3 regions of the Virgibacillus sp. Bac332 genome follow, and region 2 is predicted to be linked to each of the others. Evidence: predicted binding sites of a transcription regulator. Region 2 holds the regulator's gene; each other region holds the start of a gene.
The links. The regulator Rex, encoded in region 2, represses fermentation and respiration genes when NADH is low (regulators of the CRP and FNR family bind a similar motif). The targets are predictions, from matches to a motif close to TTGTGAAATATTTCACAA.
Positions count from the first base shown of each region.

Region 1: pflB (formate C-acetyltransferase) is a predicted target of Rex. The motif match lies at 5,339-5,356, and genes of this name have one in related genera.
Region 3: D9782_RS03700 (nitrate/nitrite transporter) is a predicted target of Rex. The motif match lies at 2,913-2,930, and genes of this name have one in related genera.

Region 1 is NZ_CP033046.1:1,979,281-1,987,463, forward strand. Features, by position in the region: gene D9782_RS23950 (hypothetical protein) at 1-252, shown strand, start outside; gene D9782_RS09520 (hypothetical protein) at 728-994, shown strand; gene D9782_RS09525 (hypothetical protein) at 1,328-1,558, shown strand; gene adhE (bifunctional acetaldehyde-CoA/alcohol dehydrogenase) at 1,809-4,403, opposite strand; gene D9782_RS09535 (hypothetical protein) at 4,459-4,689, opposite strand; gene D9782_RS23795 (hypothetical protein) at 4,931-5,056, shown strand; gene pflB (formate C-acetyltransferase) at 5,383-7,638, shown strand; gene pflA (pyruvate formate-lyase-activating protein) at 7,918-8,183, shown strand, end outside.
Region 2 is NZ_CP033046.1:1,849,022-1,857,204, reverse strand. Features, by position in the region: gene groL (chaperonin GroEL) at 1-1,085, opposite strand, end outside; gene groES (co-chaperone GroES) at 1,135-1,416, opposite strand; gene D9782_RS08940 (CPBP family intramembrane glutamic endopeptidase) at 2,138-2,845, shown strand; gene D9782_RS08935 (YdiK family protein) at 2,887-3,087, shown strand; gene D9782_RS08930 (hypothetical protein) at 3,129-4,109, opposite strand; gene D9782_RS08925 (hypothetical protein) at 4,841-5,032, opposite strand; gene D9782_RS08920 (redox-sensing transcriptional repressor Rex) at 5,727-6,377, opposite strand; gene moaC (cyclic pyranopterin monophosphate synthase MoaC) at 6,358-6,867, opposite strand; gene abc-f (ribosomal protection-like ABC-F family protein) at 7,001-8,183, shown strand, end outside.
Region 3 is NZ_CP033046.1:793,102-801,284, reverse strand. Features, by position in the region: gene mobB (molybdopterin-guanine dinucleotide biosynthesis protein B) at 1-307, opposite strand, end outside; partial or broken gene D9782_RS03715 (molybdenum cofactor biosynthesis protein MoaE) at 482-593, opposite strand; gene glp (molybdopterin molybdotransferase MoeA) at 622-1,866, opposite strand; gene D9782_RS03705 (hypothetical protein) at 2,335-2,526, shown strand; gene D9782_RS03700 (nitrate/nitrite transporter) at 2,999-4,522, shown strand; gene ric (iron-sulfur cluster repair di-iron protein) at 4,624-5,313, shown strand; gene D9782_RS03690 (4Fe-4S cluster-binding domain-containing protein) at 5,597-6,256, opposite strand; gene nrdD (anaerobic ribonucleoside-triphosphate reductase) at 6,277-8,183, opposite strand, start outside.

The DNA.
Region 1 (8,183 bases), 130 kb from region 2:
GGTCAACTAAATGTAAAACCGTTGATCTCTCATAGACTCGAACTGGAAGACGGTCCTGAAACCTTTCATCAAATAATAAATAGACTGGTTGACTTGGTAAAGGTAATCATTCAACTAGGAAAAGGCAATTGTAAATGGGGAAGTGCTAGGGAAAAAAGAGTTCAAAACTATTTCAGCTATCATTTTTTAAATACGAATGTGTATTGTATTCAAACGAAGAATGAGGCATTTACATGTTTTCTATTTCATTAACGATTTAGTTCAAATTTTCGTTTTGATTTTTCGAAGTATATGGGACATTCCACCCCAACCACGGATTAGGAGATACAAGCCTTCGTTTTATTGATATTGCTAAATATGAAAGAATACATTTATAATAGAGTGTATTAGAAGAATAAGGAATAATTAGGAAATAATGTTCGTGATAGGAGGGAAGTATTTTTAAATACAACATTGGATTTCCAATACTTTTGTTTGTTACTATAACATTAAAGCAATTCTTCTTTAATAATTATATTAATTGGATAGATAATATTGGCCTTTCCATTTTAGTATTTTTATTTTATAACTTTTGGGAATGGTCAAAAAAATCATATCAATGGCATAAAGATAAAAACTAGAATAGTAGCTTAGCTTTTAGCAAATACGTACTGGTGCAAACAGAATTGTGTCTGTATTATTTAAACTGTCCATTACACTTAATAAGTAGTATCAATGAGGTGGTAATATGAAAAATAATAGGTTAAAGAAGTTTATCTTTTTAGGTTCATTTTTAGGAATTATTGGGTTATTATTAATTTTTTTTAGTAATAGTATGGGAATGGCTTTCGGGGATGGTTGGCTGGTAAAGTCTGATTATGCTGACTCCTCTATATATAATTTTCAAGTAAAAGCAAATACAAATAAGTTTTTAGTAATAGGTGGTATCCTTTTTGGAATTGGCCTTACTACAGTTCTACCTAGTTATTACAAGGAATTACATAATAAAGAATAGAAGAAATGCTGTTTTTTTAGTACCACTATGCAGCGATCGGGCGCTTTTCAGAACACGGAAGGCGTTTTTTATAGTCTTGGAAATTATAAAATTTGCCCGTGTAGTGTTGAGTCGCGTCCAGCTCCAGGGAATCGCCCTAATCTAAGTCATCATCGGCTCGCAAGCTACCGAGATTCCTTTATTTCCGTTGACTCGCCCTAGTCACTACGTTTCTAATCGAGCGCTTACGCTTTTGTTCCTTTTTTGGTTATTTTATCGAAACATGAAACATGGATCCAAGTTAATACGTATTGTATGATGCATGCAAAAATATAAATAGCAAGGATTGATTTTATGTTATGGATAATTACACAAAATAAACAAAGCTTGATGAATGTAAAAGAAGTTACTGTCAATGGAAAAAAGATAGAAGGGATCATTGGCAGTGCGAGTTTGGATGAATGGAGTAAAGTTTTGGGGAAATATGAATCAAACGAAAGAGCTGTAGAAGTTCTTGATCAAATAGTTAGGAAACTAGAAGAAAGTAATGGTATCTCAGTGACATTTACGATGCCTAAAAATTAAACACGTATTCAAATAAAAGAGCGTAATTCTTGAAGTGAGAATAGTGCTCTTTGTGTTATGAGGACCATATTGTTAATCAAGCTTGTTAAATACTATTGGTTTTCATAATCGAATATTAGCTGAATGCGTATTCTCTAGTTAAATGTCTGATTGGTTTAAGGGCCTTGGGTCATACCCTTGTGGTACTAACAATCAGTGGGGAAAACAAAACCCCCACTGATTGAAGTTTCACTCTATATTTTAGGAGAAACTACCCTTTATACGCATTGCGATATACTTCAGTTAACTCCTTAACAAGTGGCAATTTAGGGTTAGTTATTGTACATTGATCTTCGAAAGCACGGTCTGCAAGATAGTTTACTTTTGCTTCGAAAGCATTTTTATCTACGCCATTTTCTGCGATACTCATTGGAATGTCCAATTCTTTTGCCAATTTATAAATAGCTTGAACTAGGCTTTCAACGCCTTCTTCTGTTGTGCTTGCAGGCAATCCTAATATTTTAGCAATTTCGGCATAACGTTTGTCAGCAATAAAGTATTCGTATTTAGGAAATGACACAAACTTCGTTGGTTTTTTCGCATTATAGCGAATAACATGCGGCAAAAGTATCGCATTGGCACGACCATGCGCAATATGGAATTCTGCCCCTAGTTTGTGTGCAAGACTATGGTTAATACCTAAGAATGCATTTGCAAATGCCATTCCAGCAATGGTAGAAGCGTTGTGCACTTTTTCTCTTGCTAATGCATTGTTACCATCTCGATAAGCTTGTGGTAAATAATCAAAGACAAGCTGAATGGCTTTAATTGCGAGCCCATCTGTGTAGTCATTTGCCATATTAGAAACGTAAGCTTCGATCGCGTGTGTTAAAACGTCCATCCCAGTGTCAGCTGTTACTGTTTTAGGAACAGTCATCACAAATTGTGGATCAACAATGGCTACGTCTGGTGTTAATTCATAATCTGCTAACGGATATTTTACATTGTTTTCTTTATCTGTAATAACAGAGAAAGAGGTGACTTCAGATCCAGTACCAGAAGTGGTAGGAATTGCAACAAATTGTGCACGTTGACCTAGTTCTGGATATTTGTATGCACGTTTACGGATATCTAAGAACTTTTGTTTTAAACCATTAAAGTCTGTTTCTGGATATTCATGGAATAACCACATTCCTTTGGCCGCATCCATTGCTGATCCACCACCAAGCGCAATAATTACATCTGGTTGGAAGTTATCCATTGCAGTAGCACCACGTATAACCGTGTCTTTTGATGGATCTGGTTCTACATCAGAGAAAATTTCGCAGTGTACATAATCTGAACGTTTACGTAAGTGATATAGGACTTTATCAACATATCCTAATTTAACCATCATGGGATCTGTTACGATAAATGCTTTAGAGATCCCAGGCATTTTTGCTAAATACTGTACTGCATTCTTTTCAAAATAAACTTTTGGTGGAATTTTGAACCATTGCATATTAACATTCCTTCTCGCCATTTTTTTTATGTTAATTAAATGCGTTGCCCCTACGTTTGTCGATACAGAGTTTCCGCCATAAGAACCACATCCAAGTGTTAAAGATGGCAAATAAGCATTGTAGATGTCACCAATTGCACCTTGAGAAGAAGGAGCATTGACAATAATACGTCCTGCTTTCATTCTTCTCCCAAACGCATCTATGGTTTCTTTATTTTCAGAATGAATAACTGCAGAGTGTCCTAAACCACCAAATTCAAGCATTTCTTCTGCACGTTTAAATCCTTCTTCGTTATTGTTTACTTTATAAGCTGCGAGTACTGGACTTAATTTTTCATGAGAAAGTGGATGGTCCGGTCCAACACCTGTTAATTCAGCTACAAGAATTTTTGTATCTTCAGGTACTTTAACGCCTGCCATTTCAGCAATTTTTACAGGCTCCATACCAACAATGGAAGGGTTAACGGTGCATGTGTCGTTAATAACAAGTTTTTCTACTTTTGCTTTTTCGGTAGGGCTTAAAAAGTAAACCTTGTTATCAATCATTTCTTGTTTTACTTGATTGTAGATTTCTTTATCAACAATAATTGCTTGTTCTGATGCACAAATCATACCATTGTCAAATGTTTTGGAAAGAATAACATCATTTACAGCACGTTTAACATTAACGGACTTTTCGATATAGCAAGGAACGTTACCAGGACCTACACCTAAAGCAGGTTTACCAGAGCTGTATGCTGATTTAACCATTCCAGGCCCACCTGTTGCCAAAATAGTTGCTATACCATCATGCTTCATTAATGTTTGTGTCCCCTCAATAGATGGATTTTCAACCCATTGAATACAATTTTGGGGTGCACCAGCTTTTACTGCTGCATCATACACAACCTTAGCTGCAGTGGAGCTGCATTTTTGTGCAGATGGGTGGAAAGCAAAAATAATAGGATTTCCTGTTTTAATAGAAATAATGGATTTAAATAATGTTGTTGAAGTTGGGTTAGTTACTGGTGTTATCCCAGCAATAACACCAATTGGTTCAGCGATTTCTACTATACCTTCATGGTCGTTCTCGCTAATTACACCAACTGTTTTATCATATTTTATATTATGATACACATATTCGGTTGCGAAAATATTTTTAATGATTTTATCTTCATATATACCACGTCCAGTTTCTTCAACAGCTAATTTCGCAAGTTGCATATGTTGGTCTAATCCTGCAAGCGCCATTTCCTTAACGATGTTATCAATTCGTTTTTGATCTAGATTTTTCATTTCTGTTAGTGCTTCTTGTGCATTTTTTACTAATTTGTCAATGCTCTCTGTAACAGTTGTTGCTTGTTTTTCTTCTAATGTTGTAACCATTAGAATACCTCCTAATTTTATATGTGAAATACTGAGCATGTTATCTCAAAAAAAATTAATGCATTACTGACGGATTACGGGGTACTTTGACAAAAGAAATATCTTTAAAAATACGCGTGTTTGGCTTGATTACCACAACATAATGCTTCGTCCAAATATAATTTGGTGTGTCTTGATTTTCTTCAAAACACATAGCTTCAAATGCATCACCGACTTGTTGTTCAAAGCGTTCTTGTGTGTAAGATTCAGCGTCTGTGCTAAACTCTTTCCACTCGTTTAGAATCATATTTTATCCCCCCTTCGCATTTTCTGATTTCATCATAACATCTATTTAGGATTACAAAATAACGGATTTGTGATAAAAATGTGAAAAAATCACATATAGACAGAAGGATTCTTTTTGGAAGAGGAATACAAACATGATTATGTGACATCTTTAATCGCTTCCCAGTAAAAGAATCAGTTATATTGATCCCGCATGTAACTGGCAGTAAGTCCCCACCTCAAGCAATGAGGAGAAACCAAGTATGGATAAGTGGTGGGTCCAGCTGTCAGTAAATGTCCGATTGATTCGGGCCTACACGGAAGTAGGTCACAAAGGCGTTGCTACAGGACGTGGTGAATCAAGCCTTTGTACGTATATATTTCAGTAAAAACCGGATGGAAGTTTCTCTCTATCTGTATTAGTTTTAAAGTGAGAAATATTTAAACAGTGTATTTCAGTCAATCTGCACATTAATATAAATCCTTTTGTAATTAGATTGAATCATTACTATATCAATATTTTATAGGTGTACTTATCATGTATTTTATTGGCATATTTGCTTATGCTAGAATTTGAACATTTTTAGAACTTTGATTATAACAGGTCAAAAATGTGATGTTTTTCACTTTTTTTTATGTACGAAAAGGTATAAACTTAAATTAAGATATATTTGTGAAATATTTCACAAATAGAATCAATGAGGAGGTATAGGAAATGAAAGTAGCAGAAGAAGTTACACAAAGAGTTCCTTGGGATGGCTTCCGTGAAGGTAGATGGCAAAAGGAAATTGATGTCAGAGATTTTATTTTGAAGAATTTTACGTTGTATGAAGGAAATGAAGCATTTTTAGCAGCTCCTACTGATGCTACAAAAGCATTATGGGACAAAGTAATGGAATTAACCAAAAAAGAACGCGAAAACGGGGGAGTATATGATTTAGATACGAAGATCGTATCTACCATTATTTCACATGGCGCAGGGTATCTGGACAGAGACCAAGAAAAAATAGTTGGTGTCCAAACAGATGAACCCTTCAAACGTTCTTTACAACCCTTTGGTGGTATTCGTATGGCAGTAGCTGCTGCAGAATCGTATGGATATAAAATTGATGATGAAGTAGTAAAAACATTTACCGATTACCGAAAAACGCATAATCAAGGTGTATTCGATGCATATACACCAGAAATTAGAACAGCAAGAAAAGCTGGAATTGTAACTGGTTTGCCTGATGCATATGGACGTGGACGTATCATCGGTGACTATCGTCGTGTTGCATTATATGGTGTGGATCACTTAATTGCGGAGAAGAAAAAAGAACTTGATTTAATTGGTAATGGAACCATGACAGATGATGTTATCCGTGATCGTGAAGAAACTTCAGAGCAAATTCGCGCCTTACAGGAATTAAAACAACTTGGTAAAGCATACGGTTTTGATATTGCAAAACCGGCAATAACTGCACAAGAAGCTTTCCAATGGTTATATTTTGGTTATCTTGCTGCTATTAAAGAACAGAATGGTGCTGCTATGAGTCTTGGTCGTGTATCTACATTCCTAGATATTTATATAGAGAGAGATATTAAAAATGGTGTTATAACAGAAGAAGAAGCTCAAGAATTGGTAGATCATTTTGTTATGAAGCTACGCCTGGTGAAATTTGCAAGAACACCTGAATATAATGAATTGTTCAGTGGAGATCCAACTTGGGTCACAGAGTCATTAGCAGGTATCGCGGAAGACGGTCGCCCGCTAGTTACAAAGAACTCTTATCGATTTTTACACACATTAGATAATTTAGGACCAGCACCAGAACCAAATTTAACTGTACTATGGTCTACTAAATTACCTGATAACTACAAAAAATACTGTGCTAATATGTCTATCAAAACGAGTTCCATTCAGTATGAAAATGATGATTTAATGCGCGAACATTATGGTGATGATTATGGTATAGCATGCTGTGTATCTGCTATGCGTATCGGTAAGCAAATGCAGTTTTTTGGTGCACGTGCAAATCTTGCAAAAGCACTGCTTTATGCCATTAACGGCGGAGTGGATGAAAAATTAAAAATACAAGTAGCTCCAAACTATGCACCAATCACTTCAGATTATCTTGACTATGAGGAAGTAAGAGAAAAATATGATACCATCTTAGATTGGTTATCAGGGCTATATGTAAATGCGTTAAATATCATTCACTATATGCACGATAGATATAGCTATGAACGAATTGAGATGGCACTACATGATCGCGAGGTATTACGTACGATGGCATGTGGTATTGCCGGACTTTCAGTTGTTGCTGATTCATTAAGTGCGATTAAATATGCACAAGTGAGAGCGATTCGCGATCAAGATGGTATTGTCGTTGATTACGAAATCGAAGGAGACTTCCCTAAATATGGTAACAATGATGATCGCGTAGACGAAATTGCGGTAGATGTAGTGAAAACATTTATGAACAAAATCAAAAAACATCACACCTACCGAAATTCTGTTCATACGCAGTCTATTCTTACGATTACTTCTAATGTTGTATATGGTAAGAAAACTGGAAATACACCAGATGGACGTAAAGCAGGTGAACCATTTGCGCCAGGTGCTAACCCACTTCACGGTCGCGATAAAAACGGGTCTCTCGCTTCTTTAAGCTCAGTCGCTAAAATGCCATATGAATATTCCATGGATGGAATTTCTAATACATTCTCGATCGTGCCAAAAGCATTAGGTAAAGATGAAGAAACTAGAAAAGCAAACTTAGTTGGTATGTTAGATGGTTATGCTGTAAAGCATGGTCACCACTTAAATGTTAACGTGTTTGATCGAGAAACATTACTGGCTGCAATGGAACATCCAGAAGAATATCCACAGTTAACTATCCGTGTATCTGGATACGCAGTTAACTTCATTAAATTAACAAGAGAACAACAAATGGATGTAATTCATCGTACGTTCCATGAAAGTATGTAAAATAAAGTGAGCTTCCATTATTGTAGGATTACGGATGATGGGGCTGTGGTAAAGAGGTTGGGACATAGCTGAAATGGTTCCTTAAAAGACGATCATCCAGAATATACGTAGACATCTCCGTTTGGTGAACCACTCCGTGTGATTTGCCGCCCACGGAAAGTGGCGTATATTTCTGGAGCAGTGTCGTTGCATCGAGCATCATTTCTAATTGTTCGTTCCCCCCTTCATGCGAACTTTTTGTCCCAGCCCCTTTAAAATCTAGCAAGGAGGGCGAGTAAGATGAACGGACGAATTCATTCAATAGAAACGTGTGGTACCGTTGATGGACCTGGTCTACGATATGTAATATTTACACAAGGGTGCTTATTACGTTGTAAATTTTGTCATAACCCTGACACGTGGAAAATGGGAGATGGAAAAGAAATGTCAGTAGAAGAATTAGTAAAAGACATTAAAGATTATCTCCCATTCTTCCAAGCTACTAATGGCGGAGTAACTGTAAGTGGTGGAGAGCCGTTAATTCAAGCTGACTTTTTAGTTGAATT
Region 2 (8,183 bases):
TTTTCTTTATCGAAATCAGAAGTAGTTTCTTCAGCTTGTGCACGAATTTGTGCTACACGAGAAGAAATTGCTTCAGGATTTCCAGATCCTTCTACGATCGTTGTGTTTTCTTTTGTAACAACAACTTTAGATGCACGACCTAATTGCTCAATTGTTGCACTCTTAAGATCTAAGCCAAGATCTTCTGTAATTACTTCTGCACCTGTTAGAGTAGCAATATCTTCAAGCATTGCTTTACGACGATCACCGAATCCAGGAGCTTTTACAGCTACAGCGTTGAACGTACCACGAAGCTTGTTAACTACTAAAGTTGCAAGAGCTTCGCCCTCTACATCTTCAGCGATCATTAATAGTGGCTTGCTTTGCTGAACAACTTGCTCAAGTACAGGTAGTACTTCTTGGATATTACCAATCTTTTTATCTGTAATAAGAATGTATGGATCTTCAAGAATTGCTTCCATTTTATCTTGGTCAGTAACCATGTATGGAGAAGCATATCCACGATCAAATTGCATACCTTCAACAACTTCTAATTCCGTGTTAAAGCCTTTAGATTCTTCAATCGTAATTACACCGTCGTTTCCAACGCGTTCCATTGCTTCAGAAATCAAGCTTCCAACTTCACTGTCACCAGATGAAACGGCTGCTACTTGGGCAATAGATTCTTTACTTTCAATTGGATTTGAAATAGTTTTAAGTTCATTCACTGCTACCTCTACTGCTTTCTCAATACCACGACGAACGCCAACTGGGTTAGCACCTGAAGCAACGTTCTTAAGTCCCTCACGAATCATTGATTGAGCTAATACAGTTGCAGTTGTTGTACCGTCACCAGCAACATCATTTGTCTTAGATGCAACTTCTGATACAAGCTGTGCACCCATGTTTTCGAAATGATCTTCTAGTTCAATTTCTTTTGCGATGGTTACACCATCATTTGTAATTAATGGGGAACCAAATTTTTTATCTAAAACGACATTACGGCCTTTTGGTCCTAATGTTACTTTAACTGCGTCTGCTAATGTATCTACACCACGAAGCATTGCGCGACGTGCGTCTTCACTGAATTTAATTTCTTTAGCCATTGATAAAGCCCTCCTTAAATTCTTTAATTAAGTATCTGTATATCTAAGATTAGCCTATGACAGCTAAGATGTCATCTTCACGAAGAATTAAGTACTCTTTGCCTTCGTATTTAACTTCTGTACCAGCAAATTTTGAAAAGATAATGCGGTCACCTTCAGAAACTTCTAGAGCAACTTTTTCACCATTTACGATTTTTCCAGAACCAACAGCTACCACATTTCCTTCTTGTGGTTTTTCTTTTGCAGAGTCTGGAAGTACGATACCGCTTGCAGTTTTCTCTTCTTGTTCAACAAGCTCGATAACAACGCGTTCTCCTAGTGGTTTAATCATGAAGAAAGCCTCCTTAATTCCATGTCATTTTATTTATTAGCACTCTATATCACCGAGTGCTAATTCCAATTAATATGATAAATAATTCCTGTTAAAAATGCAAGTATGAAGAATAGATTTTTTTATAAAATTTTCTTACTCGAATCAATTCGTATGTCTTTACCTTCACAACATATCCAAAACCTTTGTTATAACATAAAGAATTACTTCAATGAGTCTACTGCCTGCACAGAAAAGTATTATCATTGATAATGTTTTACCTTGAACACAATAAAGTGAAACTTCAATTCGTGGGAGTTTTGATTATCCTCCACGCTTTGTTAGTACCACAAGGGTATGACCTAAAGCATTTGAGCCAAGCGGATTTACTGGCAGTCGCCCCCCACTTTTAATGCTTATGGCGAAAAAGACCAACTTTATTTCCTTATTAACATACAGATAATGAATTTGTCATACCAAGCCAATGATTCATTCTATTGTAAGTAGCTTTTCATTTTATGATAAAATAAGAGAAGTATAAATAAATACGGTTCTATAGCTTACATAGAATCACCTTAACACACCTTTTTATGTTGCTGATACGTCACTTTTACATGATGTCTAAAAAATCACGTATATGTATTTTATCGTTAATAGATTTATTTCAGCAAACATAAACTAATTGGAAGAAACAAAAATGGATACATTCTTAATAACTTAGAGATAAAGGAGTCGTTGTATTTTGCCAAAACGATATTGGTGGGTCATCATAACATATGTACTTGTACAATTCTCAGGAGTTATTTTTATCCCACTTCTATATGCATTGTTACCGATTAATCAGATAGACGCGTTTGTTTACTGGTCGCTGATTAGCTTTATAGCAGGAGTAATTATTGTCTTACAATTAATGAAACCAGACATGAAACAAGGAGTAAATCAACGAGATGCTGCTTCTACTGGAAATGTGATTCTTTGGTCTATTCTCGGTGTATTCATGGCATATTTCGCACAGGGAATCGCCGGATCAATTGAAGTGAAGCTGTTAGGTATTGGACAAGATTCGGAAAACACACAGGCAATTATGGATGTGACTCGTATGTCACCACTGTTTATGATAATTCCTATGTTTGCCGCTCCAATCCTGGAAGAAATCATCTTCCGTAAAATTATTTTCGGACGACTGTATTTACGGACAAACTTCTTCATTGCAGCACTTTTATCCGCGCTCATTTTCGCGGTTATTCATGGTGAGCCTGAGCATATACTTGTATACGGTTCGATGGGCTTAGTGTTTGCGTATCTTTATGTAAAGACAAAGCGTATTATTGTACCAATTATTGTTCATATGGCTATGAACTCATTAGTCGTACTTATACAATATAACATTGACCCAGAGGAATTAGAAAGACAGTTAGAAGAACTACAAACCATTTTCATGCTACATTAATACGAAATGTTGAGTAAGGATTTATTATGGAGGCTTTATAAATGAAGATTTCACCGAAGACCATGGCGATTATTTATTTTATTATGGGAGTATTCTTTACGTACATTGCCATTCTGAGTGCAGATGATACCATCTGGAATGTGACCACAATTATATTAGCAATATTTGCTACACTTGAAATAGGCGTTAGTATTCGTTTAATGTCCTTACATTTTCGCCTTAAACATAAAAAGAAGGAATAGCAGTGTATTATGCTGCTTTCCTTCTTTTTTCATGGGTGCTTTTATTTAACCGCCTTTAACTTCTCCAACCAAGCTTCTTTTTGTTTTATTTTTTGTTCCATCGTTGTATAGCGGATAACAAACATATCGGAATCCTTCACAAACACGCGGGCAAGTTCCTCTTGATCATATTGCAGTGAGTCATTAGTAATAGCAAATTCATAGAACCCTTCTTCGTTTGTTACATCCATTTGCTCAAATTGAAGCTCTCCATCAATCATATCACTCAAGTTACCTTCCATGTTTGTAATGAAGTTTTTAACTCCGATCAAATCTTTTCCATCTTCATAATAATGAAGCGTCAGTAATTCAGTATAATTCTCAAAGGTTTCTCCAGAAACTAAAAATTCAACAATAGCCTCCCCTGATTCCTCTGCATAGTTTCCAAGCTCCCATTTATCTTCACTAAATGGCATCTCTAAACTTCTAATTTCTTCTACATAGTTACCTTCCATCACAGGCTCTGCTTCCCCAGCCTCAATTACTTCTCCATTCTCGTCCAAATTAACCGTTTCGCCGATTTCACTGCTATAGATTTTCCATTCCCCATTATCCGGCTTCAATATATGAACACCTGTTGTTTGATTGTTTTGGTAATCAGGGCCTTCCACTTTCATATTCGTCTGCGTATAAGCTAACCTTGCTTCAGCTGCTGACTTTTCTTCTACATGTACATCCGTTAATGTAATATCTAATGTATATGCTTGTAGGCTATTTATTAGCTCCTTTGTTGTATCATAACCAGGGGACTCAGGATGAATGGTTTTCATATGGCCTTGTAAATCCTTATCCATCATTGTTTGAATATTTTCTTCTAGAACTGCCTTTAAGGTATCATCTTCTGGAATAGTAGCTTCTGCTTTTGGTTCTTCACTAGCTTTGGCAACTTTTTCACTATCACTACTGTCCTTAGCACCACATCCGACTATGAATATAAGGCTAAATATAAAAATAAATAGTAGTGATTTCACCTTCTTCAACATACAATTTTACCTCCTGATTTATGTAATAAGTAAGAATCCCTACTTAGCATAGCTCATGCATATGTATAAAGACAGACGTCTTTATACCCAAAAAATATTCTGAAAATACAGGCTAAAGGTTCTATAAAATTAATGTATTACCAATATATTCCTAAATTAGACGCAAAAAAATACAATAAATTGGAAAAATAATGCAATTTATATGTCATAACACCTGTTTAGTTTCTGGGTATTACTCTAAAAATCACCGTAAAAAAGAAAAAATAATACCTTACAGATCATGTGAAACTTCTATCTACTGAGAATTTTGTTCCCCACGGTACCACAAGAGTATGACCTAAAGGTCTTTGAATCAATCGGACATTTACTGCCAATCGATCCCCGACTTATCCATATTGGTTTCTCTTTATTGCTTGAAGTGGGGTATTGCTGCTAGTTATATGGTAGGATAAAACAATTATAATTAATGACCAGTAGACATTGTTGTCCTCATGAGTGGGTTCAAATAGAAATGTACGACTGGAGCAAGCAATCATGGTGAGCTTGCGAGCCAATGTTGACTTAGCATAGGGCGATTCGTGAAGTCGCCTCGTTTCTGGGCGCTGTAACTAGACGCCGACCCAACACGCTTATATCTACATGGGCTAATTTTATAACTATAAGAAAAACTGAGCAAAATTCGCTCAGTCCTTATCACTACATGCTCAGATTTACGCTTCCTCTAGTAGCTATTATGGAATCACTCCGGCTGCCCACTTCCCTTTCCGTGGGGTTTGTCCTTCAGCTAACTTTTTTAGCAAAACCCGCTCAAAAAAGTGGATCTTCAGGTCAAACATTTCCCACAGGAGTTGAAGTGGCCGGCCTTCGCTATTATCAGGCTCTACAACGCTAGCATGAAGTAACACAGCTGCTTTTATACTCACGGATAACGATTTTCACTTTACCCATTGTAAAAAAAGTCAACCTATTACTTATGACAAGAATTGTTGCACATTCTCATAGCGGAGACTAATTACGTAGACTCCTGCGGGATTAGCGCGAGCCGAAAATCCACTTTGCAACGTGGTCTTCTTTGCAAAGTTAGTTGAGGCCGTGCCCGCGGAAAGCGAAGTAATTAGTCGGAGCATTGCCAATATACACAAACATTTCAAAATAACTACTTGGCTTAACGCAGTCATTGCACTGATTTTATACTTTCTTAACTTACAAAAAAAGAAACCCTATCTAGGTTTCCCAGCTTGTTTCTGATTTCATTTTTCCTTAAGAGCAAAAAACTACTTACTTTTGCTTTTCCAATCAAGAAAGAAAATATACATTGAAGCGTTGCCCATGGAAAACGACGCTTCATCAAATACTGCTATTTCACTATTAAAACGCTCCTTAAGTAATACAGAATCAATGTTTAATCTGTCTACACAAAGTAAAACTTCAATCCGTGGGGGATTTGTTTATCCCCACGGATTATTCGTAAAACCAATCGGACATTTACTGGCAGTCGATCCCCCGCTTAATCCGTATTATTGCTTGAATTAAGATCTTACTGAGTTATTAGCGAGATAAAGGAGAGCATATCAAAAACGCTTCTCAGTAGCTTTAATTACCATCAAGAGGCTTCGCTTATTCTAGACGATTCGTTTCTAAAGGATAATGTTTTAAGAAGTAAACAAGTGCTTGTAGCTCAACCGCTAAATCAATATGATGAACACGAATATGTTCTGGAACCGTAATCCTCGCTGGAGTGAAATTTAAAATCCCCGTAATCCCTTGCTCCACGAGTCGATCGGTGATTCCATCCGCTTCACTAGCAGGGATTGTTAAGATTGCCACCTTTACACCAGCTATCTTGTCTTCTAAATCTGCAATATTATATACAGGTACATCACCAATCGTAGTTCCAACCTTATCGGGATCACTATCGAACGCCATCTTTATTAATATATTATTATTTTTCATAAAATTATAATGTAAAAAGGCAGTACCTAGATTACCTACGCCAATTAGTGCAACATCCGTTGTTTCATCCTGATCGAGCGTCTTACGAAAAAATCCCAATAGGTATTCGACATTATAGCCATATCCCTTTTTACCCAATGCACCAAAATAAGAAAAATCTCTGCGAATGGTAGCAGAATCGACTTTTACCGCATCACTTAATTCCTTGGAGGACACCCTTTTTTTGCCCTGGTGATTCAAATTATTTAAAAATCGATAATACAATGGCAAGCGTTTAGCAGTTGCTTGAGGTATTTTATTTTGATCCATGGTCATTCCTTCTTTCCTTACGATAATAATCTCCAGATTTACCACCTTGTTTTTCGATTAAAAATGTCTGGCCGATGGTCATCCCTTTATCAATCGCTTTGCACATATCATATACTGTCAATGTAGCAGCAGACACAGCAGTAAGAGCTTCCATCTCAACACCTGTAATTCCTTTCGTTTTCACAGTGGCATCAACAATTAATTCATATGTATCATGTGACGTATCCCACTGAAACGAAATATTAACGCCCGTTAATGGTAACGGATGACACATTGGAATAAAGTCTGGTGTCTTCTTTGCTGCCATAATACCTGCAACTTGTGCAACTGCAAGTACATCCCCTTTTTTTATAGCATTTCCAATAATCGCCTCATAAACTTGTTTGTTCATAAGGATACTGGATCTAGCGATTGCCATACGATTCGTTTCTTGCTTATCACTAATATCCACCATATGCGCCCTACCCTGTTGATTAAAGTGTGTAAAATCTGACATTTGCCCAACTCCATTGCTTTGAACTCCATCTCTATTCTAGCAGAAAAATGGAAATAAGTCGTGATCGTTTTCACAATTATATTGCTTGCGTTCATGTAATTAAGATACACTAGTATGGATGAGGTGAAAAGCTATGATACTTATGCAAATGAATGGACTTTCTAAGGCATTTGGTGCTGATGAGATTCTATCGAATATAAAAATGGAAGTAAAAGACAATGATCGTATTGCTATTGTAGGTAGAAATGGAGCTGGAAAGTCTACACTATTAAAAATAATGGCTGGTGAACTCAGCTATGATGATGGTGAGCTTTTCCAGCCTAAGGATTTAACAATCGGTTACTTATCACAACATATGTCACTTGAATCAAATCAAACCATTTGGGATGAAATGCTCGCTGTATTTACGGAATTAAGAAAACAGGAAGAAGAGCTACGTCTCCTTGAAAAGCAAATGGAACAAACGACTAACCATTCAACTGACAGCTATGAAAAATTATTGGATCAATACGATAAACTACAACAGGTCTTTCAAAGGAATGGCGGATATACCTATGAAGCAGATATAAAAGCTGTTTTAACTGGCCTAGATTTTCATCATTTTGACTACCAAACACCAATTGAAACACTAAGTGGTGGTCAAAAAACTAGATTGGCACTAGGAAAACTGTTATTAAAGAAGCCACAGTTACTTATTTTAGATGAACCAACAAACCACTTGGATATTGATACATTAAATTGGTTAGAAAACTATCTAATAAGCTATCCTGGAGCTATCATCATCGTCTCCCACGATCGTTATTTTCTAGATAAGACCGTATCCATCGTTTATGAGATTTCCAGACATAAAACGAAAAAATATCATGGTACGTATAGTAAATTTTTAGAACAAAAAGCTTTGGATTTTGAAAAAGACCTAAAAGAATATGAAAAACAACAATCTGAAATTAAAAAAATGGAGGATTTTATTCAACGAAATATTGTACGTGCGTCTACAACCAAGCGTGCCCAAAGTAGGCGGAAGCAGTTAGAAAAAATGGACAAGCTTGATCGACCTTTAGGAGAAGAATCTTCTGCTTCCTTTTCATTTCATATCGACAAAAGAAGTGGAAATGATGTCTTAAAAATCAATGATCTGTCCTTTCGTTATGATGGTGAAGATAATGACTTATTTCACCATGTAGATCTGCACCTAAATCGTGGTGAAAGTGTTGCTTTAGTAGGACCTAATGGAGTTGGTAAAACTACGTTATTAAAAGTTATATTAGGTAAACTGAAGGCTGCAAAAGGTAACATTCAGCTCGGAACAAATGTTC
Region 3 (8,183 bases), 1.1 Mb from region 2:
GCTTGTATCCTTCTATGATCAACAGCTCTATCCCCATCATTTGATAGATTTTCACTATTTGGTCTACATATACAGGATTTTGATAAGATAATTGAAGCATACCATCTCCTTCCACTCCTGAGATAATTGCGCCTGCCTTTACGTGTTTTTCACTATCTTTGTTCTCCATTCCCAATGGATAACCACCATGGCCGTGATGTTTTAAGGAGGCTACTCGGAATCCTTGTTTGGAGAACGTTTTAATCATTCTGGATACAAGGGTTGTTTTTCCGCTGTTTTTATATCCGACAACTTGAATAATTTTCATATGAATCCTCCTCAACCACTGCTTACAGATGGGATAAAGCAACCGTATCCCAGATTTTACTACGCCTTCGTTTCTAGCATATCCTTCGTTAATCGCTACATTGTTTGATCTAATCCGAGAGGATACATGTTCTTTAGTTTTTCTTTAAAATCTGTAATTGTTATTTGTCTAACCATAAGCTTGATATTCCAAATAAAGGGTACGTTCCCTCTGCCCATTCTCGGACAGTACCAATAAATGTTGTTATTGCATCAGCTTTCCTTTTAACTAAGGCATCGACCTGAATTGGTTATTCTACAATATTAAAATAATACTTACATATCATCTAATAAAATTACCGAAATTTCACTACCCTGTTTGTATCCCCTTGTACCAGCAGGAAATTCGATAAATACATTGGCAGCCCCAAGCGAAGAGACAACGTTGGATTTATCCAATCCAATTGGTGTCGCGACTAACTTTCCTTGATGAAAAGTTAGACGGCCCCTGACAAATCTGTCAAACGGATTTGGTTTGGAGAAATCAGCACCCAATATTGCCGTTTCCTTTTTTAAAAGTGGATGAAAAGCATGGAGAAATTTTCGAATTGCCGGCCTTGTAAAAAGTTCAAAACCTACAAAACAGGCAGATGGATTCCCTGATAAACCAAATAACAGCTTGCCTGTTTTTTTTGCAACAGTTGTGACACTGCCAGGACGCATTCCCACTTTATTAAATAGAATTTCTGCTCCCAGTTCTTTATAGATATCCTGCATATAATCGTAATCTCCGACTGAAACACCACCGGTAGTTATTAAAATATCGACCTGATCCAATGCCTGTTTCACTTGCTCAAAGCAGGCTGTGAAATGATCACTGAACTGACCAAAATAATAGGGTTCCCCTCCTGCACGTATTACTTGTGATTGAACCATATAAGCATTACTATTTCTAATTTTACCTGGCTGTATTTCTTCATCTAACTCTAATAGTTCACTACCAGTTGCGATAATTCCGACAGTTGGTTTTTTGCTTGTGGGAACATGCTTATAACCGAAGGTGGCTAATAAGGCAACTATTCCTGGACTGATATAGGTGCCTTTTTTAGCTAGAACCTCTCCAGATTTGGCATCCTCACCGGTAAAGGAAATATTCTCTCCTTGTTGTAGCCTTCGTTTAATTTGGATGTATCGTTTTTCACAAGCTTCATACTCTTTTACAGATTCAAACATAATAACGGCATCGCAACCATTGGGGACTTGCGCACCTGTCATGATTCGTACGGCTTGCATTTTGCCAACCTTCCCAGTAAACACGCTCCCGGCACCAATCTCTGCAATAACTTCATAGTTTTGAGGATTGGTACTAGCAGCAGCTTCTGTATCCTTAGAGCGAACTGCAAACCCATCATAGGGCGAGCGATCAAAAGGAGGGATGGGATGATCAGCTACCAAATCGTCTCCAAGGAAATGTCCGTAGCTTTGATGGATAGGGATGTAATGGATACTTCCCTGGGGAGCATATTTGATCACACGTTTTAATGCATCGTTCACTTTAATTGGTTTTCGACGTTCAACCATTTAATGTAACCTCCTAAACGATTAGTTTCTTATAGAAATTTTGTGCTTGTGTCATAGAATTCGTTCCATGAATGAGGCTCCTGCCATCTTTAAAAAAGACAATGCGTTAGAGTTCCTATTTCATGAAAAGCAAAAGGAATTTACCCCCTTACTAAATTGATAGCCTAATTGAATTGTTTTTGTACTAAGTTAAGAAAGTATAAAATCAGTGCAATGACTGCGTTAAGCCAAGTAGTTATTTTGAAATGTTTGTGTATATTGGCAATGCTCCGACTAATTACTTCGCTTTCCGCGGGCACGGCCTCAACTAACTTTGCAAAGAAGAACACGTTGCAAAGTGGATTTTCGGCTCGCGCTAATCCCGCAGGAGTCTACGTAATTAGTCTCCGCTATGAGAAGGTGCAACAATTCTTGTCATAAGTAATAGGTTGACTTTTTTTACAATGGGTAAAGTGAAAATCGCTATCCGTGAGTATAAAAACAGCTGTGTTACTTCATGCTAGCGTTGTAGAGCCTGATAATAGCGAAGGCCGGCTACTTCAACTCCTGTGGGAAATGTTTGACCTGAAGATCCACTTTTTTGAGCGGGTTTTGCTAAAAAAGTTAGCTGAAGGACAAACCCCACGGAAAGGGAAGTGGGCAGCCGGAGTGATTCCATAATAGCTACTAGAGGAAGCGTAAATCTGAGCATGTAGTGATAAGGACTGAGCGAATTTTGCTCAGTTTTTCTTAGTTTTTTCTTTTGTTATATTCATGAACTTTTCTTCCGTGGAGTGTTTGTTTAATCTATGTGTCATACGATTCCCTTTTCAATTCCTAAAGTAACCCCATTGAAATATAGTTTTGCCACGCTTCGTTGTCTCTTTTATCCCGCATATAACTGGCAGTAAGTCTCCACTTTAGGTACTAAGAGTGAAACCAATAATAAAGTGCTTTTTGTATCTGTAATTTAAGTTAATCATAGCGCATTATGCGAAGTTGTGAAAAACATCACTCTATACTTATGGTATGTCACTGCTTTCTCTGTGAATTACTACAGGATAAATATGTGATGTTTTTCACAGCCAATCATCAAGTAAATCGATATCGTAAAGATGTCGAGATCAACTTGGAGAAAGGGGAAATTATTCCTATGAAAAAGCCTGGTATACAGTTATCGATGCAAACATCTAGCCTAATTGTTGGATTTATGATCTGGGTTTTAATCTCATCTTTAATGCCTAGTATTCGGGAAGATATTGTTTTAACATCAGGTCAGGCTTCACTAGTAACTGCAATTCCTGTGATTCTTGGGTCTATATTACGTATTCCTATTGGATTTTATGCCAATCGATTTGGCGCCCGATGGGTATTCATAGTTAGCTTTATCATCCTACTATTCCCTGTCTATTATTTGAGTATTGCAAGCTCCTTTACAGATTTATTAATAGGTGGATTACTTCTCGGGGTTAGTGGTGCTACATTTTCTATTGGGGTCACATCGCTACCTAAGTATTATCCAAAAGAAAAACATGGTTTTATTAATGGTATTTATGCGGTTGGGAATGCAGGTACGGCCATTACAACTTTTGCAGCGCCTGTTATCGCTCAGTCTCTGGGCTGGCAAAGCACTATTCGATTATATATCCTTTTAATAATCCTTTTTATTGGATTGAATTTTTTGTTTGGTGATAAACAGGAAACAAAGGTCAAAAATTCGATGTCTGAGCAAATAAAGGGTGTGTATCGTAATGCTACACTTTGGTTTTTAAGTCTGTTTTATTTTGTAACATTCGGTGCCTTTGTCGCTTTTACGGTATTTCTTCCAAACTTTTTAGTGAATAATTATCACTTAGATACAGTAGATGCGGGTTTGAGGACGGCTGGATTCATTGTGTTAGCCACGCTCTTTCGCCCTTTAGGCGGCTGGCTGGCAGACAAATTCAATGCGTATATTATGTTAATGATTACCTTTATCGGTATCGCATTTTCGGGGATTTTATTGTCCTTTTCCCCAGGAATTGGCTGGTACACCATAGGGTCTATTGCTGTTGCTATGAGCGTGGGTATTGGGAATGGAACCGTCTTTAAACTTGTTCCTTTATACTTCTCAAAACAAGCAGGTATTGTAAATGGCATCGTCTCTGCAATGGGGGGATTAGGTGGCTTTTTTCCGCCAATCATACTAACAGCTGTTTATACAATAACAGACCATTATTCTATCGGTTTTATGGCTTTATCTCAATTTGCATTCATATGTTTAGTGATCGTCCTGTTTTTATATTACCAAGATCAGATGAATATTGAACGGAAAATTATTGAAAGTACTGCAGAAGCAATTATTATAACCAATAAGGATGGTGTTATCCAAAACGTGAATCCTGCTTTTACTCGTGTTACCGGTTTTACAAAAGAAAATGTAATTGGCAAAAAACCAAGTATACTACATTCTGGAAAACAGGATGCTGCCTTTTATAAGAAAATGTGGGTCCATATCCATCAAAAGGGATTCTGGGAAGGAGAAATTTGGAACAAACGAAAAAATGGAGAAATATACAAGGAGTGGCTCAATATAAGTGCCGTTAAGAATAATGTTGGTGATGTTAAATATTATGTAGGCATGTTTAATGATCTGACAGAATTCAATCAGTCGAAATATAGAGATCATCATAGTTAATAAGTGATAATTTTGCTTTTTTGTAAAAGTGATTTCTATCACTGACTCTAGAAAGGAAATAGCTTACATTGGAGATAAGTCAGGTATTGGAGGTAATCATAATGAATACATTTACGAAAGATCACACACCAGCTCATATTGTAAAGATGTTCCCGAAGGCCAGTGACTTGTTTAAGGAGCATCAGATTGACTTTTGCTGTAACGGAGATCGCCCTCTTAAGGAAGCATTTGCTCAAAACAATCTTGATGGAGATGCGATTTTAAAGGAATTAAATACCAATTATCAAGGATGGCAGGCAAATGATTCTACTGTCGATTGGGGTACGTTCTCTATATCAGAACTAGTAGATCACATCGTTCATACACATCATGCCTATTTGTTAGAGGAACTCCCTGCATTAGGGGAATTTGTTACAAAGGTTTTTCGTCGACATGGAGCAGATCAACCACATTTAATAGAATTGCATCGATTATACAATCATTTCAAAGTAGAAATGGAGGAGCATACTTTAAAAGAAGAGAATGAACTTTTTCCTTTATTGAAGGAATACGAATTAAACCCGAATGAAAAGCTGTTACAGCAAATTTATGAGACAATTCATAAATTAGAAAAAGAGCATGACGTTGTTGGAGAAGACTTGAAGGAAATGCGGGCCATTACCGATGGATATCAACCTCCTGTGAATGCATGCGGTACGTATCAAATTACCTATGCTAGATTAGCTGAATTGGAAGATGATACATTCCAGCATGTTCATTTGGAGAATAATATCTTGTTTAAGCGAATATAAACGACACAAAAACCGAGAATGACATATCTTTTGTCGTTCTCGGTTTTTGGTAGTCTAGGAAATTAAAAAATTTGCCGATGTGGATAAATAGGCGCATGTTGAGCTGCGTCCGGCTTCAGATTTCTCGGAAGCAAAGACGCTTTCCTGGATCTTCCTCGCCCTTTTCCTGTAAGGTGTGATTCGGATACATCGCACATAGAAAAAGATAAGCGCTCTTTTTACTATTTTATCGTTCCGCTTTTGCTATCTATTTTAGTTATGTATCCGATCCATGTGTTTCGTATTAGCTCCGTGGGTAAACAAATTCATTTAGGAAATAAGGCACAATGCTTCTATGAGATGCTTTTCTTTCCTCTACAAAATGCTTTATCTCTGTAAAAAATGCCTCATCTAGCAATGGATATTGCACTGTTCGAACTTGGTCTAAGATTGAGTTATGTTCAATTACTGCGTCAACACTTGCGATTAATTGATCAACAAGTTTTTTGCTTGGTGTGATTCCCATAACATCTTTATATATTTGTGCATCTTCTTCTATATCTAATACATGATATGGCAGCTTCATATCGATATGGATGCCATCAACAAGGTTTTCCGCGTATAATGCACGAACCTTTTGGTAATAAATTCCGCTAGTTGTTACAATTATTCTTCCACCAAAAAGTGCTCTCACTTGTTGCAATAGGTCACGCACTTCATCTAATGGGTTAATCAGAAATTCGCCTCCACTGAACATTATAGCATCGAATAAAAAGCCACTTTTCTTCAAATAGTCATATAAATCATTTGTGGTCTTATATTCTTTTGGTGTGTTAGCGATGATTTCCTCATAATTATGACAGCCCAAACAATGAAGGGGACAGCCTGACAATGAATGAATCAATAATGTGGTATGATTAGGCAAGTCAGTAAATGTGCGAATAAAGTTATTGTATAATTTCATTGTGATGTTATCACCGCTAATTAACGGTGGACAGCCTCCTTCAACGCAGCTTCTTTTAATCGTTTTCTCATCGCCCAATCGTATCTTCTCGCTTTTGACCAGAAGTTATATCTCCCTTCATAATATCCCTTATCATCTACATGGACGTTGTTTCTGGAGATCATTTTCAAATAACCAATAACTCTGCTGAAAGTTGCAATGTCTTTTGATTCACAGACGGGACAACGATGAATGTTCTTAGCATCTTCAGCAATGATTTTCTGACCGCAACTCATACAAGACGTAATCGTTGGTGTCAATGTAATATAATTAATCGGTTTTTCAAAAATTTTATCCAAGTATTTGGCTAAGGCTTCTGGTTTTACTTTTACTTCAAGAAAATGATGTAATACACTGCCGGATGTAGCATAGCCTTGGAATTCAGCACTGTTTTCTAATTGTTCTGCGAAATCATCTTCAGAAAATGGAGTCATACAGCCGCTAGTCAAGTAAGGATTATCTCCTTCACCTTGTACATAGATTTCACGATTATTTGCTTTTGCCCATTTAAGGTCATGGCGTGCAAGTTTAATGGCAGCATTTTCGGCAGGGGCATACTCAATTCCACATGCCACGTTATCTCTCACAATAAATTCATTTACAATCTCTGTCATGTATTGCATAATTTCGTGAGCAATCATTTTACCATTTTTATCTTTAATTCCATCCTTATAGCCTAAATTAATGAGACCTTCATTCATACCAGTAAGGGCGAATACATTAAAATAGTTTTTCAAGTTTTTATTAAAGGCGAAAAAAGTCGGATATAATTCTTTGTTTTGTTCAATCCACTTTCTCTTTTCCATGTGGGCTTCCTGCATAACTTCCATATACTCACGTATCTTCACTTTGACGAGATTCATATCATGTCCGAATTCCAAAAGCACCCTGTTCATGTTTAAATTGAGCACCTGTACAGCACCTGTGGAGCCTGTTGATGATCCGAAAACACCACCACCGGCTTTCGATAGTGTCTCTAAGTTGATTTGCAGCCTACAACAGAGACTCCTACTCACTTCTGGATCCTTTGCTTGAATGAGTGGATTTAATGCTTTGTAATATGGATCCTTAAATGGCTTTGTTTTAAAGTTCTCAAAATATACACCACCCCAATGATACATTTTATCCAGTAGTTCGATAAATAATGGGTTTTGGTAATCAAAATGATCATCAATTTGGACTGTCAATAATGGGAAAGTAAAAGGAATTCCATCACTGCCTGTTCCATTTTTCATTACATTAATAATTGCTTGGTTGATACGATCAAAGTAAGTTGCTGGTATATCCTTATACTGGATATTTCGTCCTTCACCACCGATAATGATATATTGTTCTTTTATTTCTTCAGAAGGTTTCCCAAACTCTAATGTAATATTAGAAAAACTACTTTGTGCCCCAGATCTAAGTGGCATATTTAGTTCCCAGATAAGACTTTGAAATAGCCCTACGAGTTCTTCATCTGTATACGTAATACTACGGCGCTCCTCATCAAACAAATAAGAAGCTGCAATGGTTGATAGTTGTGCTAACATAACTGCACCTGAGACTTGCTGTGATACTAGTGTAACAACATTACTAAAATGTCGTAATAAAGTTGACATCCGCTTAGTTGGTTTGGATGAGATCATATTTTTAGCCAGCGATGGTATACCTTTTGTAGCAATATCCTTACAGCTAATGGATACACAATATGGTGCAAGCTGTTTATCGTGTACATAGACAATTCCCTCATCATATAACTCTTTTATTTTTAATGGGAGAATATGATTAAAAAGAAATTCTTCCTCCGCATGATTGGTTAAATTATGCCTTAAAAGTGGTAAGGAATAAACATAATTACTGTTTTCGTGCCTAAGATAATCTGTTTGCTTGTTTTCTTGTTGCAATG